3 regions of the Massilia sp. DD77 genome follow, and region 2 is predicted to be linked to each of the others. Evidence: predicted binding sites of a transcription regulator. Region 2 holds the regulator's gene; each other region holds the start of a gene.
The links. The regulator LexA, encoded in region 2, represses DNA repair genes until DNA is damaged. The targets are predictions, from matches to a motif close to ACTGTATNNNNATACAGT.

Region 1 (4,627 bases), on a different contig from region 2:
ATCGCCAATTCGGACGCGCTGTTCAACCTGGGGTTTGCCTGCGGCGTGGCGCAGGTCTTGCCGGCGGGGGTGTATGTGGCCATGAACGGCCAGGTGTTCCCGTGGGATAACGTTCAGAAGAACCGCGCCGAGGGCGTGTTCCAGAACCTGTGATGCATGCGTGACCGGCGCAGCGAGAGCCGGTTGAACGCGTCGGCGGCGGAGCCGCCGACGCGATGATCGCTGGCGTGTGCGCGGTGCACACGATCCGGTATCAGGCCTTGGCTTCGCCGCCCAGCGCCTCGACCACATCGGCCAGCAACTTGGCCATTTCGCCCGTCATCAAGACGATGTCGTTGTCGAAACGCTCGTCGTCGCTATAGGTCGGCGACTCGCCTTCCTTGATCACGTCCAGCGGCTTGACGCCCTTGATCGCCAGCGATTCGGTCAGCACGAAGCTGATGCGGTCGTTCCAGGTCATGGCCAGGCGGGTGCACTGCTTGCCGGCGGCGATGTGGCGGCGGATGTCGTCCGGTTCCAGGGTATGCTTCACGTAGCGCACCGCGGCGCGGCTTTCGCCGGTGGCGCGCAGTTCGGTGTCCTGGTCGATGGTGAAGCCATACGGCGCTTCGTCGGCTTCCAGCCAGCCGGTCATCACGGCCACCGGCGAGCGCTGCACGCGCAGCGATTCGAGCGGCATGCGGTCGACCGCCTTGAGCAGCAGCTTGACCACATCGTCGGCCTTGGCCGGGCTGGCGGCGTCCACCACCAGCCAGCCGTTGACCGGGTCGATCCAGACCCAGACGTTGCTGCGGATCGTGAAGGCGCGCGGCAGCAGCTCGTCGGCCACGCGTTCCTTCAGCTCCTTCATCGCCTTCTTCCCCGGCGGGAAGCCTTGCTGTTCTTCCAGCTCGGCCGCCTTGGCCTTGGCCACCTGGTTGATGACCGTCGAAGGCAGCAGCTTCTTTTCCGTACCCAGCATCATCAGCATCTGCTTGTTGACGACGTGGACCAGCTTGCCGTTGCCGCGCGGCGAATCCCAGCCCTGGCGCAGCAGTTCATTGCTGCTGGCAGGCGTGAACGCCTGCGGCTGGAGCGCTTCTTCCATCTGTTCCGGGTTGAATGCCCAGGGAGCGGGCAGGCGATAAATCTGGAGATTCTTGAACCACATACGCTGTTATCCGATTGTTTCAGTATTTCAAGGGAACGACATTCTACGCTGATGCCCAGCCGAGTTGTCGCAAAAAAAATTTTATGTTGTTAGGTCGTCAAACAGGCGCAGCTGCTCGGCGATTTCCGAGTCGCTCAGGCGTACGCCGACGCCGAGCAGGCGCACCGGGCGGCCGGCGCGCAGCCAGCCGGTTTCCATCAGATGGGCGTAGGTCGGAATATGTGGCGCATAGCCAACACACTCGACGGTGGTCTGCTGGAAGTCCGAGAACTTGATCTTTACGAACAGCTTGTTGATGAATTTTTCGGCACCGTTGCGCTTGATGCGGCCCAGCAAATGCTCGACCAGTTCCGGCAGCAGGGCGAGACAGGCCGCCAGGTCCGGTACGTCGGGGGTATAGGTTTCCTCGGTGCTGATCGACTTGCGTTCGCGCGAGGTGTTCACTTCACGGTGATCGATGCCGCGGCACAGGTCGTACAAGCGGGCGCCGAAGCTGCCGAAGTGCTCGTGCAGGCGCTCCATGCTCCAGTCGCGCAGGTCGGCGCAGGTCTGCACGCCCAGGCGGTGCATCTTTTCCGCCGTCACCTTGCCCACGCCATACAGCTTCTTGACGGGCAAGGCGGCGACGAAGGCGTCCACTTCTTCAGGACGCACCAGGAACAGGCCGTCGGGCTTGTTCCAGTCGCTGGCGATCTTGGCCACGAACTTGTTCGGCGCCACGCCGGCCGAGGCCGTGATGCCGACGGTCTCAACGATGCGGCGCCGGATCTCCTGCGCGATCAGGGTGGCGCTGCCCTTGCAGTGGGGCGAGTCGCTGACGTCGAGGTAGGCTTCGTCGAGGGACAGCGGCTCGACCAGCTCGGTGTAGTCGCGGTAGATGTCCATGATCTGGCGCGAGGCGGTGCGGTATTTTTCCATCGCCGGCGGAATCACCAGCAGGTTCGGGCACAGCTTGATGGCCTGGGCGGTGGCCATGGCCGAATGGATGCCGTAGCGCCGCGCCTCGTAGTTGCAGGTGGCGATGACGCCGCGCTGGTCGGGCCGGCCGCCGACCGCCAGCGGCCGGCCGCGCAGGGACGGATCGTCCCGCATCTCGACGGATGCGTAGAAACAATCGCAGTCGCAATGGATGATTTTTCGGACCGGGGCGTTCATCGAGGCCGCCCCAGACCGGGGCACACTACTGTAATTGCATACAGTATCGGCGGAAACGCCGATTGTTGCAAGGGAGGACCCGCATCCCTCCTACGGATGAGCTTTGCCCCAGCCGGAGACGTCCTATAATGAAAAAGCGGGCCCGTCCGGCCTGGTCTTCCTTGAATTCGTCAACGTATGAACGCCGTCCCTAGCACGCCTTCGGCGCACCCTGTGCGGCAGGTCGTGTTCGCCGTCTATCCCGGCACTTGCATGCTCGACCTGGCCGGCGCCCAGACCGTGTTCTGGTGCGCCGACCGCCACCTGCGCCTGCGCGGCCTGCCCGGCTATGCCCTGGTCACGGCCAGCATCGGCGGCGCCGTCGTCGCCACCGCCGAAGGCACCCTGCTCGCCACCGCCAGCCTGGCCGCGCCCGGCATCCATCCCGACACCGTACTGGTGCCCGGCAGCGCCGAGATGGCGAGCGCTATCCACGCCCTGGGCCCCCTGGTCGACTGGCTGCGCGCCTGCGACGCCCGGCGCATCGCCTCGGTCTGCACCGGTTCCTTCCTGCTGGCCGAGGCCGGCCTGCTCGACGGCCGCCGCGCCACCACCCACTGGGCCTTGTGCGAGCGCCTGGCCAGCCTGCACCCCACCGTGCAGGTGGAACCGGAAGCGGTGTTCGTGCGCCAGGACCCGGTCTGGACCTCGGCCGGGGTCAGCACCGGCATCGACATGGCGCTGGCCATGGTCGAGGCCGACCACGGCAACGAGCTCGCGATGCTGGTGGCGCGCGAACTCGCGGTCCACGTGCGCCGCGCAGGCGGCGAATCCCAGCACAGCAAGCAGCTGGCGCTGCAGGCCGGCGACGGCGCCCAGTTCGACGCCCTGCACCGCTGGATCGCCGCCCACCTGGCCAGCACCGAGCTGAACGTCGACACCCTGGCCAGCCAGGCCTGCATGAGCCCGCGCAACTTCGCGCGTGTCTACCGCGCCAAGACCGGACATACCCCGGCCAAGGCGATCGAACTGTTCCGCCTGGAGGCGGCGCGGCGCCTGCTGCAGCAATCCGACCGCAAGCTCGAACAGATCGCCGAGGAAGTCGGCTTCGGCGATCCCGAGCGCATGCGCGCCAGTTTCCTGCGCCACCTGGGCCAGTCTCCCAGCGCCTGGCGCCGCCAGCACGCCTGAGCGCGCCCTACTTCACCGGAATGAAGAAGGGTTTGCCGGCGTCCTTGACCAGGAACACCAGGAATTTCGCCGGCTTGGTCTTGCTGGCGTTGCGTCCCACCGTGTGCAGGTCCTGCGGGCCTTCGTAGAAAACCTGGCCGGGGTTCACGACCTGCTCCTTCCCGCCCTTCACGCCCATCACGATCGATCCTTCGAGGACATAGACGACGGCGTGCGCATCGTGGCGGTGCACGGGGTCGACCGCGCCGGGCGCGAAGTCGACCGTGATGACCAGGATTTCCTTGCCCGGATGGTCGGCCATGGCCTTGGTCATCAGGGAAGTCACCGAGACCGGCGCCGCGGGCGCGGCCAGCACCGGCTGGCCGAGAAACAGGCCGCCCGCCAGGGCCAGGGCGCTGCTCATGCTGTTGATGAACGACATATCGCCTCCTAAGACAGGTTGGCTTTGCCCAGCCCGTAGGCCGTGTCGTAGGAACCCGGCACCACGGCGAAGGCTACGCTGATGCGGTTCCAGGCGTTGATCGCCATGACGACGAAAGTCAGGTCGGACAGTTCCTGCTCGGACAGCTGGCCGCGCACGCGGTCGTAGAGCTCGGCCGGCACGCCCTGTTCCGGCAGGCGGGTCAGGGCCTCGGTCCAGGCCAGTGCGGCGCGTTCGCGCGGCACGAACAGGGTCGACTCGCGCCAGATCGCCACATGGTGCAGGCGCAGTTCGCGTTCGCCATGGATGCGCGCCTGCTTGACGTGCATGTCGAGGCAGAACGCGCAGCCGTTGAGCTGGGAAGCGCGGATTTCCACCAGGTCGCGCAGGCTTTCTTCGATCGCGCAGTGCCTGAAAGCGAGGCTGAAGTCGAGGAATTTCTTGAACAGTTCGGGCGACTGCTCCATGTAGTTGATACGCTGGGACATGAGTTTCTCCTGTTGTTGTCGGCGTGATTGCTTGTCATCGGACAGGCCCAGTGTAGGAAGCGTCCCGGGTTCCCGGTAGGCGTGTGCCGGGCCGCACACCGGTGCCTGCCCGGCACCAATCCGTGTGGCATGAATGCGGGTTTTTTTGTCATTGCCGGTCGCGGTTCGCCTGACTACGATGTCTTTACCAAGGCATTGCCGAGCAGGGCGGGGAGGACACGGATGAAAATGGAAATGGCGGCG
Region 2 (4,627 bases):
GCCACCGACGCCGGCCAGGTCGAGGCGGCGCTCACGCCGAACACTCGCCTGGTGTTCGTCGAGACCATCGCCAATCCGCGCACCCAGGTGGCGGACCTGGCCCGCATCGGCAAGCTGTGCCGCGAGCGCGGCATCCTTTACGTGGTCGACAACACCATGACCACGCCTTGGCTGTTCCGCCCCAAGGCGGTCGGCGCCGGCCTGGTGGTCAATTCGCTGACCAAGTCGATCGGCGGCCACGGCATCGCGCTGGGCGGCGCCCTGACCGACACCGGCCTGTTCGATTGGAGCGCCTATCCGAACATCGCCCAGAATTTCCGCAAGCAGCCGCCGCAGGCCCAGGGCATGGCCCAGCTGCGCGCGAAGGCCTTGCGCGACTTCGGCGCGGCGCTCGGTCCGGAAGCGGCCCACCACATCGCGGTGGGCGCCGAGACCCTGGCGCTGCGCATGGAACGCACCAGCGCGAACGCCCTGGCGCTGGCCCGGATGCTGGAGGCCGATGAGCGGGTCTCCGCGGTCCACTATCCGGGCCTGGCTTCGCATCCGCAGAACGGCATCGTCAAGGAGCTGTTCCGTTCGGGCGGTTCGCTGCTGTCCTTCGAGCTGAAGGAAGGCATCGACTGCTTCGACTACCTGAACCGCCTCAAGCTCGGCATCCCGGCCAGCAACCTGGGTGACACCCGCACCCTGGTGATCCCGGTGGCGCATACCATCTTCTTCGAGATGGGCGCGGAGCGCCGCGCCAGCATGGGCATCGCGGAGTCCCTGATCCGCGTCTCGGTGGGCATCGAGGACACCGACGACCTGCTGGCGGACTTCCGCCAGGCGCTCGGCGCGTAAATACCGGGCCGACTGCATGCCGGCCCCGTTCCACGCCGTTTTTGTTTCAGCGGTTGAGCAGGGTGGGGGAATGCCGCTATCATGGGCCTTCGATTTGCTACCTTCATCGCTGCCCATGAAACGCTCCCTGTCCGTTCTCGCCTTCTCCCTCCTGCTGTCCACCACCGCCCTTGCAGGTCCGCTCGAAGACGCCCATGCCGCCTTCGCCAAGAAGGACTACCCGGCCGCGCTCAAGCTGTACACTAAACTGTCCGACGCCGGCAATCCGGAAGCGCAGCAGCACCTGGCGCAGATGTACTGGTATGGCGAAGCGGGGCAGGTGGACGAGGCCAAGGCCGAGGCCCTGTTCCGCAAGGCGGCCGCCAAGGGCAACAAGGTGGCGGCGGCCTCGCTCGAGGTGATGAAGCAGCGCGTGGAGCGCCGCGCGGACATCGACTACTGGGTCAAGGGCTACGACGGTTCGGAACTGAGGTCCGGCGAGTTCGCCTGCAAGGCGCCGCGTATTCCCAGCATGTCCAAGATCAACGAGGAGATCGACCGCGTCAGCGGCGCGGTCACCACCTGGCAGAACTGCTACAACAAGTTCGTGACGAACCTGAACGCATCCTCACCGCTGACCAAGAAGATCCCGGCGGATATCGCCAAGCTGATGAGCAAACAGGAGACCGAGGCGGCCCAGGCTCACCTGGAGCGGGTGCGCGAGAACCTGGCGGAAGAGGCGAAGGTGAGTTCCAAGCTGATCCTGGCGGATTTCGCGGCCTGGCGCGCGGCGACCGAGGCGTATGTGGCGGAGCACAATGCGATGATCAAGAATAGTGCGGGGGATGGGTCGATCAAGTCGAAGGTGAAGTGAGCGTGCCTGGCTGATCCAGCAAACCTGGGTCCCCGCCTGCGCGGGGATGACGTTAATTTAAGGTGATGAGTATCCCGAGCCTACGACTTTGGCCGCGCTATCAAATCCGTCGTCCCCGCGAAGGCGGGGATCCAAGTTCGTAGCGCAGAGTTACCGCAACAGGCACTTAGTGCCAGCTACGCATCAACCCCACCGCCAGCCCCTCGAGCGCGAACTCGTCGCCCGGTTCCACCCGGATCACCTTGAAGTCCGGATTCTCCGGCAGCAGCTCGACGGTATTGCCCGTCTTGCGGTAGCGCTTGACGGTGACTTCCTCGCCGATGCGGGCGACGATGATCTGCCCGTTCTTGGCGCTGTCGATCTTCTTCACCGCCAGGAAGTCGCCGTCGCAGATGCCCGCGTCGCGCATCGACCAGCCCTTGACCTTCAGCAGAAAGTCCGGCCGCGCCGAGAACATGGCGGCGTCGACGCTATAGGTGGCTTCCACGTGTTCCTGGGCCAGGATGGGCGAGCCGGCGGCCACGCGGCCGACCAGGGGCAGGGACATCATCAGGGCCGGCGGCGGCATCGGGATCTGCTCGACGCTGGCGCCGACCAGGCGGATACCGCGCGAGGTGCCCGGCGAAATCTCGATCGCGCCCTTGCGCGCCAGGGCCTGCAGGTGCTCCTCGGCCGCATTGGCCGACCGGAAGCCTAGTTCAGCCGCGATTTCGGCGCGTGTCGGCGGGAAGCCGGTGTTTTCGATCGCTTCCTTGATCAGGTTGAGGATCTGTTCTTGCCTTGCAGTGAGCTTGATCATGGATGTGGTACGGCAATGGTTATAGGAGCAGACTGTATTTTTGTACAGTATTCTGGTATGCGCAAGGGGAAACGCGCGAAAAGTGTAAAAAAATTGTGCAGCGCGGGGTGGGGAGGGCGGATTTCCGTGGTTCGCACGCAAACTTGGATCCCCGCCTGCGCGGGGATGACGTTGATCGGCGAAATCGGAAGATCACTCTCCGGGGCTTCGGCTCGCGCCCTTCGCACGTCATCCCCGCGAAGGCGGGGACCCAAGTCCGTAGCAAACCGCCAACATTATTCGAGCGCAGCGAGCCCCCTCGACCCAACATACCATTTCCCATCCCCGTACTTTTCAGGCTATAATCGAAGGCTTTCCCTTCCCACACTCGTCTTGACGCCGAGGTGGGCATTTGTTTAAACGTCCTCAAGGAGTGTTGCATGCGTCATTATGAAATCGTTTTTATCGTCCACCCGGACCAGAGCGAGCAAGTCCCGGCGATGATCGAGCGTTACAAGACCACGGTGACCAGCCGCGGCGGTAACATCCATCGCGTGGAAGACTGGGGCCGTCGCCAGATGGCTTACCAGATCCAGAAGCTGCCGAAGGCACACTACATCTGCATGAACATCGAGTGCGACAACGAGACCCTGGTCGAGCTGGAAACCGCATTCAAATTCAATGATGCCGTCCTGCGTCATCTGACCGTTAAGATGAAGAAGGCCGAAACCGCACCGTCGCCGATGATGAAGTCGGTCCAGCGCGAAGACGCAGCCAAGAGCCACCGCGCAGAAGCAGCAGCCGCTGCCCCGGCCGCAGCTGCTTAAGTTTTTCTCCAGGAATCCATAGTATTCGGTAGTAGTGAACCAGCTCGAGCTCGAAGCGACCATCGCCGAGCGTGATGTCCTGCGCTACACCCCGGCCGGCGTACCCATCGTGTCCGCCATCCTGATGCATAGTAGCCAACAGGAAGAAGCCGGAGTCGCCAGGCTCGTCGAGTTTGAAATCCCCGCCTTTGCGGCGGGTGAGATTTCAGGCAGGTTCGGCAGCGCGGAACTCGGCGCCAGCTACCGCTTCACCGGATTCCTTGCAAAGAAAAACCGCAACAGCAAAGCCCTGGTGTTTCACATCATTGATTTTCAAGCCGCTTAAGCGGCATTAGATAGATACAGGAGCCTCAAAATGGCATTCGGTAAAAAGTTCGACAAAAACAAAGCTAAAGAAAAACTCAAGCGCAAGCAGCAGAACCCGCTGTTCAAGCGCAAGAAGTTCTGCCGCTTCACCGCCGCCGGCGTGGAACAGGTGGACTACAAGGACGTCGACACCCTGAAGGACTTCGTCCAGGAAAACGGCAAGATCATGCCGGCACGCCTGACCGGCACCAAGGCGCACTACCAGCGCCAGGTTGACACCGCCATCAAGCGCGCCCGCTACCTCGCGCTGCTGCCGTACACCGACCTGCACAACGCCTAATCGTCGGCCACGACAGTCAAAAGATCCTGGAGAAAAATATGCAAGTCATTCTGTTGGAAAAAGTTGTTAACGTCGGCAACCTGGGCGACGTGGTGAAAGTCAAGGACGGTTACGCACGTAACTTCCTGATCCCGCAAAAAATGGCGCGCCGCGCTACCCAGTCGGCTGTGGCCGAGTTCGAAGCCAAGCGCGCCGAACTGGAAAAGGCTGCCGCTGAAAAGCTGGCCGCTGCCCAGGCGCAAGGCGACAAGCTGAGCGGCATGACCGTCACCATCGCCCAGAAAGCCGGCGTGGACGGCCGTCTGTTCGGTTCGGTCACCAACTTCGACATCGCCGAAGCCCTGAGCAAGCAAGGCTTCCCGGTCGAGAAGTCGCAGGTTCGCCTGCCGACCGGCCCGCTGAAGACCACTGGCGAGTTCCCGATTGCCGTCGCGCTGCACACCGACGTCGTCTCGGAAATCACCATCGCCGTCGTCGGCGAAGCTGCTTAATTAGCCGTTTCGACACAGCTAAGCTGTTGTTGTATAAAAGAAAAAAGCCGGGTTCGCCCGGCTTTTTTTATTGGCAACTTTCACCAATTATTTCAGCCGTGTGACCGGAGCAGGTATAATGCCCGCCATGAACGCCGCCCCCGCCGATCCGCAAATCGAATCCCTGCGCATCCCGCCGCACTCCATCGAAGC
Region 3 (4,627 bases), on a different contig from region 2:
GCTACGGGATCGCGCCGGGCCAGATCGAAGTCGAGATCACCGAGAACATCTGCATCCGCAATCCGCAGTACGCGATCGACCAGTTGAACAAGCTGTGCCAGCTGGGCGTGTCGATCGCGATCGACGACTTCGGCACCGGCTATTCCTCGCTGTCCTACCTGCACCGCTTCCCGATCCACACCGTCAAGATCGACCAGTCCTTCGTCAAGGAGATCCACGAGGAGAACGGGCACTACCCGGTCATCCTGGCGATCATCTCGATCGCGCGCGGCCTGGGCCTGAACCTGATCGCCGAAGGCGTGGAAACCGAGGAGCAGGCGCGCTACCTGCGCTCCAACGGCTGCCTGACCATGCAGGGCTACCTCTTCTACCGTCCGATTCCGCTGCAGGACTTCATCGGCGCGCTGCGTGCGCAGTCGAGCCCGAATTTACGTGCTGTCCAGGCGTAAGCGGCCATGCTCGATACTCCCAGTCATTCCAGCGACGCGCAGGAACGCCACACGGCCGAATTCCTGCGCGTAAAAGGCCTGGCCGAGCGCGGGGTGGCCCAGGCCCAGCACACGCTGGGCTTCATGTACGTCAACGGCCAGGGCGTGGCGCGCAACTACGAGCTGGCCGTGGCCTGGTACCGCATGGCCGCGTCCTCGGGCCTGGAGCAGGCCCAGTACAACCTCGGCGTGATGTACCAGAAGGGCCAGGGCGTGGAGCAGGACTTCGGCCAGGCCGCCTACTGGTACCGCCGCGCGGCCGAGCAAGGCTATGCGCCGGCGCAGTACAACCTGGGCTGGCTGTATGCGAAAGGACAGGGCGTGCCGAACGACGTGCAGCAGGCGCTGCACTGGTTCGGCCAGGCCGCCGAGCAGGGCGAGCCGGGCGCCCAGCACAACCTGGGCATGATGTACGAGACCGGCAAGGGCGTGCCGCAAGACCTGGACACGGCCCTCGACTGGTACCGGCGCGCCGCCGAACAAGGCTATGCGCGCTCGCAGTTCAACCTGGCGCTGCGCCACGACAGCGGACAGGGCCTGCCGCGCGACCCCTTTGCGGCGCTGGACTGGCTGCGCAAGGCGGCCGCCCAGGGCTATGCCCCGGCCCAGTTCAACCTCGGCCTGCGCTATGACAAAGGCCAGGACCTGCCCCAGGACAGCGAACAGGCCATCCTGTGGTACGGCCGTGCCGGCGAGCAGGGCCACGCCAGTTCCCAGTTCAACCTCGCCCTCATCTACGACAGCGGTCACGGCGTGCCGCGCAACGAGGAGCTGGCCCTGGGCTGGTACCTGCGCGCGGCCGAGCAGGGCCACGCGGGCGCCCAGGACAACCTGGGCATGCGCTACGAGCATGGCCAGGGCGTCGAGCGCGACCCGGCGCGGGCATTGCACTGGTACCGCCAGGCGGCGGAACAGGGCCTGCCTTCGGCCCAGTACCACCTGGGACAGCTTTATGACAGCGGCAACGGCATCGCCCAGGATGTGGAGCAGGCGGCCGCGTGGTATCGCAAGGCGGCCGAGCAGGGCCATCTGCGCGCCCAGTTCGACCTCGGCCTGCGCTACGAGGGCGGCGTCGGCGTGCCCCAGGACAGCGCGCAAGCCCTGGCCTGGTACCGCCGCGCCGCGGCCCAGAACTACGCCCCGGCCCAGTACATGGTGGGTGCGCTGCTCGACCGCATGGAAGAGAGCGACCCGCGCGAGGCGGCCGACTGGTTCCACAAGGCGGCCGACCAGGGGCACGCGCTGGCCCAGTTCGAGCTGGGGCTGCACTACGACTGCGGCAAGGGCGTCGATCGCGACTACGAAGCAGCGCATTTCTGGTACCTGTGCGCGGCGCGCCAGGGGCATGCGCGGGCGCAGTACAACCTGGGCGTGATGTACGCGGCGGGGCAGGGCGCGCAGCGCGATTTGGTGGAGGCCTATGCCTGGCTGCACCGGGCGGGGAGCGCGGGGGTGGCGCTGGCGGGGAGTTATCTCAAGAAGATCGCCGGACGGATGGAGCCGCAGGTGCTGGCGCAGGCGCAGCGATTACTGTAGGGCGGACGGCTTAAGACTACGACGGATCTGCTTCAGAAAAAAAGGCGGCCCTCAAGCCGCCTTCTCTTCAGCCGCGATTATTGCGCTTCAAACAGGCCATCAATGAGGCCACGGGTGAAGTCGCGTACTTGTTCGGCGCCAGTGATCAATCCGAGTGCGATGGCAGCGAGCGCCAAGGCGCGGCCGCCATTTACCGATTCCATTTCGGCGAAAGTCAGTTCTTGCATAATATTACCTTAATCTTTGAGTAAACGACATCAATCAGCTTTTATGCTGAGTGCTTACGAAACGTAGTGATCGGTATTTGGGGCCGGGAAGCGCGGGATATTGTCCCATGCCCAGCGCAGCGCTTTGCCGATGTTGTTACCCATTTCGTATGCGGCGCTCTTTTCGCCACCCGACACAGCTTCAATTTCAAAAAAATTCAGTTCCTGCATGACTCTTCTTTCTAACGCTTGTTAAAGTGCTTAGAGACATTCCAAGCAGATAAATTATTTTATTAATTCGACATCGCTGTCAAACATAAATTGCAAATAATTCCATCAACATAATCACGGTAATGTTGGTTGTAAAATTGCAACTTGACGCAATGTTCCTAATGCTGGATGATAAGATTCAATACGAAAGTGTTGGTACAGCTGTTTTCGCGGAATGAAGCTTCTCGTCTAATGCAATGAGGTTAGCAGTGCGTTTTTTCTATATATTTGCCCATATTGGGGTGGCTTTACTTTTCGCTGCAACCGGAGCGACGGTCAATCGGGAATTATTTGGAGCGCAGTATTCCGGACTGATTGGTAGTATCTTGTTCTTTATCCTCATCGCAAGCGGCTGCATTTATATATTCCGTCCGCACGTTGGTCTGGGCCGTGGCGCGCTTTTTTACGCGTGGGGCATAATTTTTCTGCTGTACACGCTGATAGGCTTTGCTCTTCGGTTTGCAAGTGGTGTGGATTTGTCGATCTCTCCGCTAGCACTTATTGCTGGCGGAGTGCTTCTTCTGAGCGCCTCATGCAGGAAGCATCAAGCGCGGTAACATTCCCAATTGATAGATTGTCAGCACACGTCTTTTTGCTGATATTCCGAATTTCCGAGTCGGTATAATTTGCGCTTTATTATTGCTAAGTAATGGTGCTACAAGTTACTGTGGCTGTTGTGTTTGGTGTCCCGACTTTGAACCACTAAAACGTCCGTTACCTGTGCTGGCGCAGTCGGGGTAGAGGTTCGCCGCGCTATACTGTATGTTCATACAGTCAAGCCGCCGCGATGGAACTCAACGACAAGCTCGAAATCCTGGCCGATGCCGCCAAGTACGACGCCTCCTGCGCCAGCAGCGGCGCGCCCAAGCGCGGATCCGAGGGCAAGGACGGCCTGGGCGCCACCACCGGCATGGGCATCTGCCACAGCTACACGCCCGACGGCCGCTGCGTCTCGCTGCTCAAGATCCTGCTGACCAACTTCTGCATCTACGACTGCCAGTACTGCATCAACCGGCGCAGTTCCAACGTGCCGCGCGCCCGTTTCGCGGTCGAGGAAGTGGTCAAGCTGACCCAGGATTTCTACCTGCGCAACTACATCGACGGCCTGTTCCTGAGCTCGGGCATCATCCGCTCGGCCGACTACACGATGGAGCAGCTGGTCGCCGTCGCGCGCCAGCTGCGCCAGGTGCACCAGTTCCGCGGCTACATCCACCTCAAGACCATTCCCGACGCCGACCCGGCCCTGATCGAGGAAGCGGGACGCTGGGCCGACCGCCTGTCGGTCAACATCGAGCTGCCGACCCACGACAGCGTGACCCGCCTGGCGCCTGAAAAAAGCGTCCACACCATCAAGCTGGCGATGGGTTCGATCCGCCGCAAACTCGACGAAAAGGCCGAGGAGCCGAAGGCGCCCAGTTTCGCGCCGGCCGGCCAGAGCACGCAGATGATCGTCGGCGCCGACGCCAGCGACGACCACACCATCCTGAACACCGCCGAGACGCTCTACGGCAGCTACAAGCTCAAGCGCGTGTATTACTCGGCCTTCAGCCCCATTCCGCAAAGCCCCAAGAGCGTGCCGGCCGCGCCGCCGCCGCTGCTGCGCGAGCACCGCCTGTACCAGGCCGACTTCCTGCTGCGCGGCTACGGCTTCACGGCGGGCGAGCTGATGCCCCAAAGCGGCAACCTGGCCCTGGACGTCGATCCCAAGCTGGCCTGGGCCCTGTCCAACCGCGATCACTTCCCGATGGACCTGAACCGCGCCGACGCCAGCATGATCGCGCGCATCCCCGGCATCGGGCTGCGCAACGCCAAGCGCCTGGTGGAGCTGCGCCGCTTGCGCCGCATCCGCTGGGAAGACCTGTCGCGCCTGCGCTGCAGTCTCAAGAAGCTGGCGCCCTTCGTGGTCACCGCCGACTACAAGCCGGCGCAAGGGGCGGCGGAGTCCGGCATCCTGCGCCGCCACCTGGCCGACCACCAGCCCGCGCAGCAGATGAACCTTTGGCCGGAGCTGCAGGCGGCATGAACGCCCAGGGCGCCGCCCAAGCCGTCCTGCAGGGCCGGGCCCTGGAAGTGAACGGCTTCGCGCAGTGGCGCGAGGCGGCGCGCGAGCTGCTGCGCGCCGGCGTG

Region 1: a site for LexA is predicted at 2,333-2,350, ahead of dinB (DNA polymerase IV). Genes of this name have one in related genera too.
Region 3: a site for LexA is predicted at 3,258-3,275, ahead of V7778_RS07425 (putative DNA modification/repair radical SAM protein). Genes of this name have one in related genera too.

Annotation. Positions count from the first base shown of each region.
Region 1 covers NZ_JBAMDH010000067.1:5,055-9,681, forward strand. The annotation lists gene V7778_RS24325 (asparaginase domain-containing protein) at 1-153, shown strand, start outside; gene V7778_RS24330 (recombination-associated protein RdgC) at 254-1,150, opposite strand; gene dinB (DNA polymerase IV) at 1,232-2,305, opposite strand; gene V7778_RS24340 (GlxA family transcriptional regulator) at 2,483-3,475, shown strand; gene V7778_RS24345 (cupin domain-containing protein) at 3,483-3,896, opposite strand; gene V7778_RS24350 (carboxymuconolactone decarboxylase family protein) at 3,905-4,384, opposite strand; gene V7778_RS24355 (LysR family transcriptional regulator) at 4,613-4,627, shown strand, end outside.
Region 2 covers NZ_JBAMDH010000017.1:12,411-17,037, forward strand. The annotation lists gene V7778_RS11745 (cystathionine gamma-synthase family protein) at 1-840, shown strand, start outside; gene V7778_RS11750 (tetratricopeptide repeat protein) at 956-1,693, shown strand; gene lexA (transcriptional repressor LexA) at 1,860-2,492, opposite strand; gene rpsF (30S ribosomal protein S6) at 2,912-3,298, shown strand; gene priB (primosomal replication protein N) at 3,333-3,623, shown strand; gene rpsR (30S ribosomal protein S18) at 3,654-3,944, shown strand; gene rplI (50S ribosomal protein L9) at 3,983-4,435, shown strand; gene V7778_RS11780 (replicative DNA helicase) at 4,554-4,627, shown strand, end outside.
Region 3 covers NZ_JBAMDH010000010.1:23,239-27,865, forward strand. The annotation lists gene V7778_RS07400 (putative bifunctional diguanylate cyclase/phosphodiesterase) at 1-449, shown strand, start outside; gene V7778_RS07405 (tetratricopeptide repeat protein) at 456-2,024, shown strand; gene V7778_RS07410 (class IIb bacteriocin, lactobin A/cerein 7B family) at 2,102-2,251, opposite strand; gene V7778_RS07415 (hypothetical protein) at 2,306-2,461, opposite strand; gene V7778_RS07420 (hypothetical protein) at 2,710-3,057, shown strand; gene V7778_RS07425 (putative DNA modification/repair radical SAM protein) at 3,288-4,523, shown strand; gene V7778_RS07430 (UdgX family uracil-DNA binding protein) at 4,520-4,627, shown strand, end outside.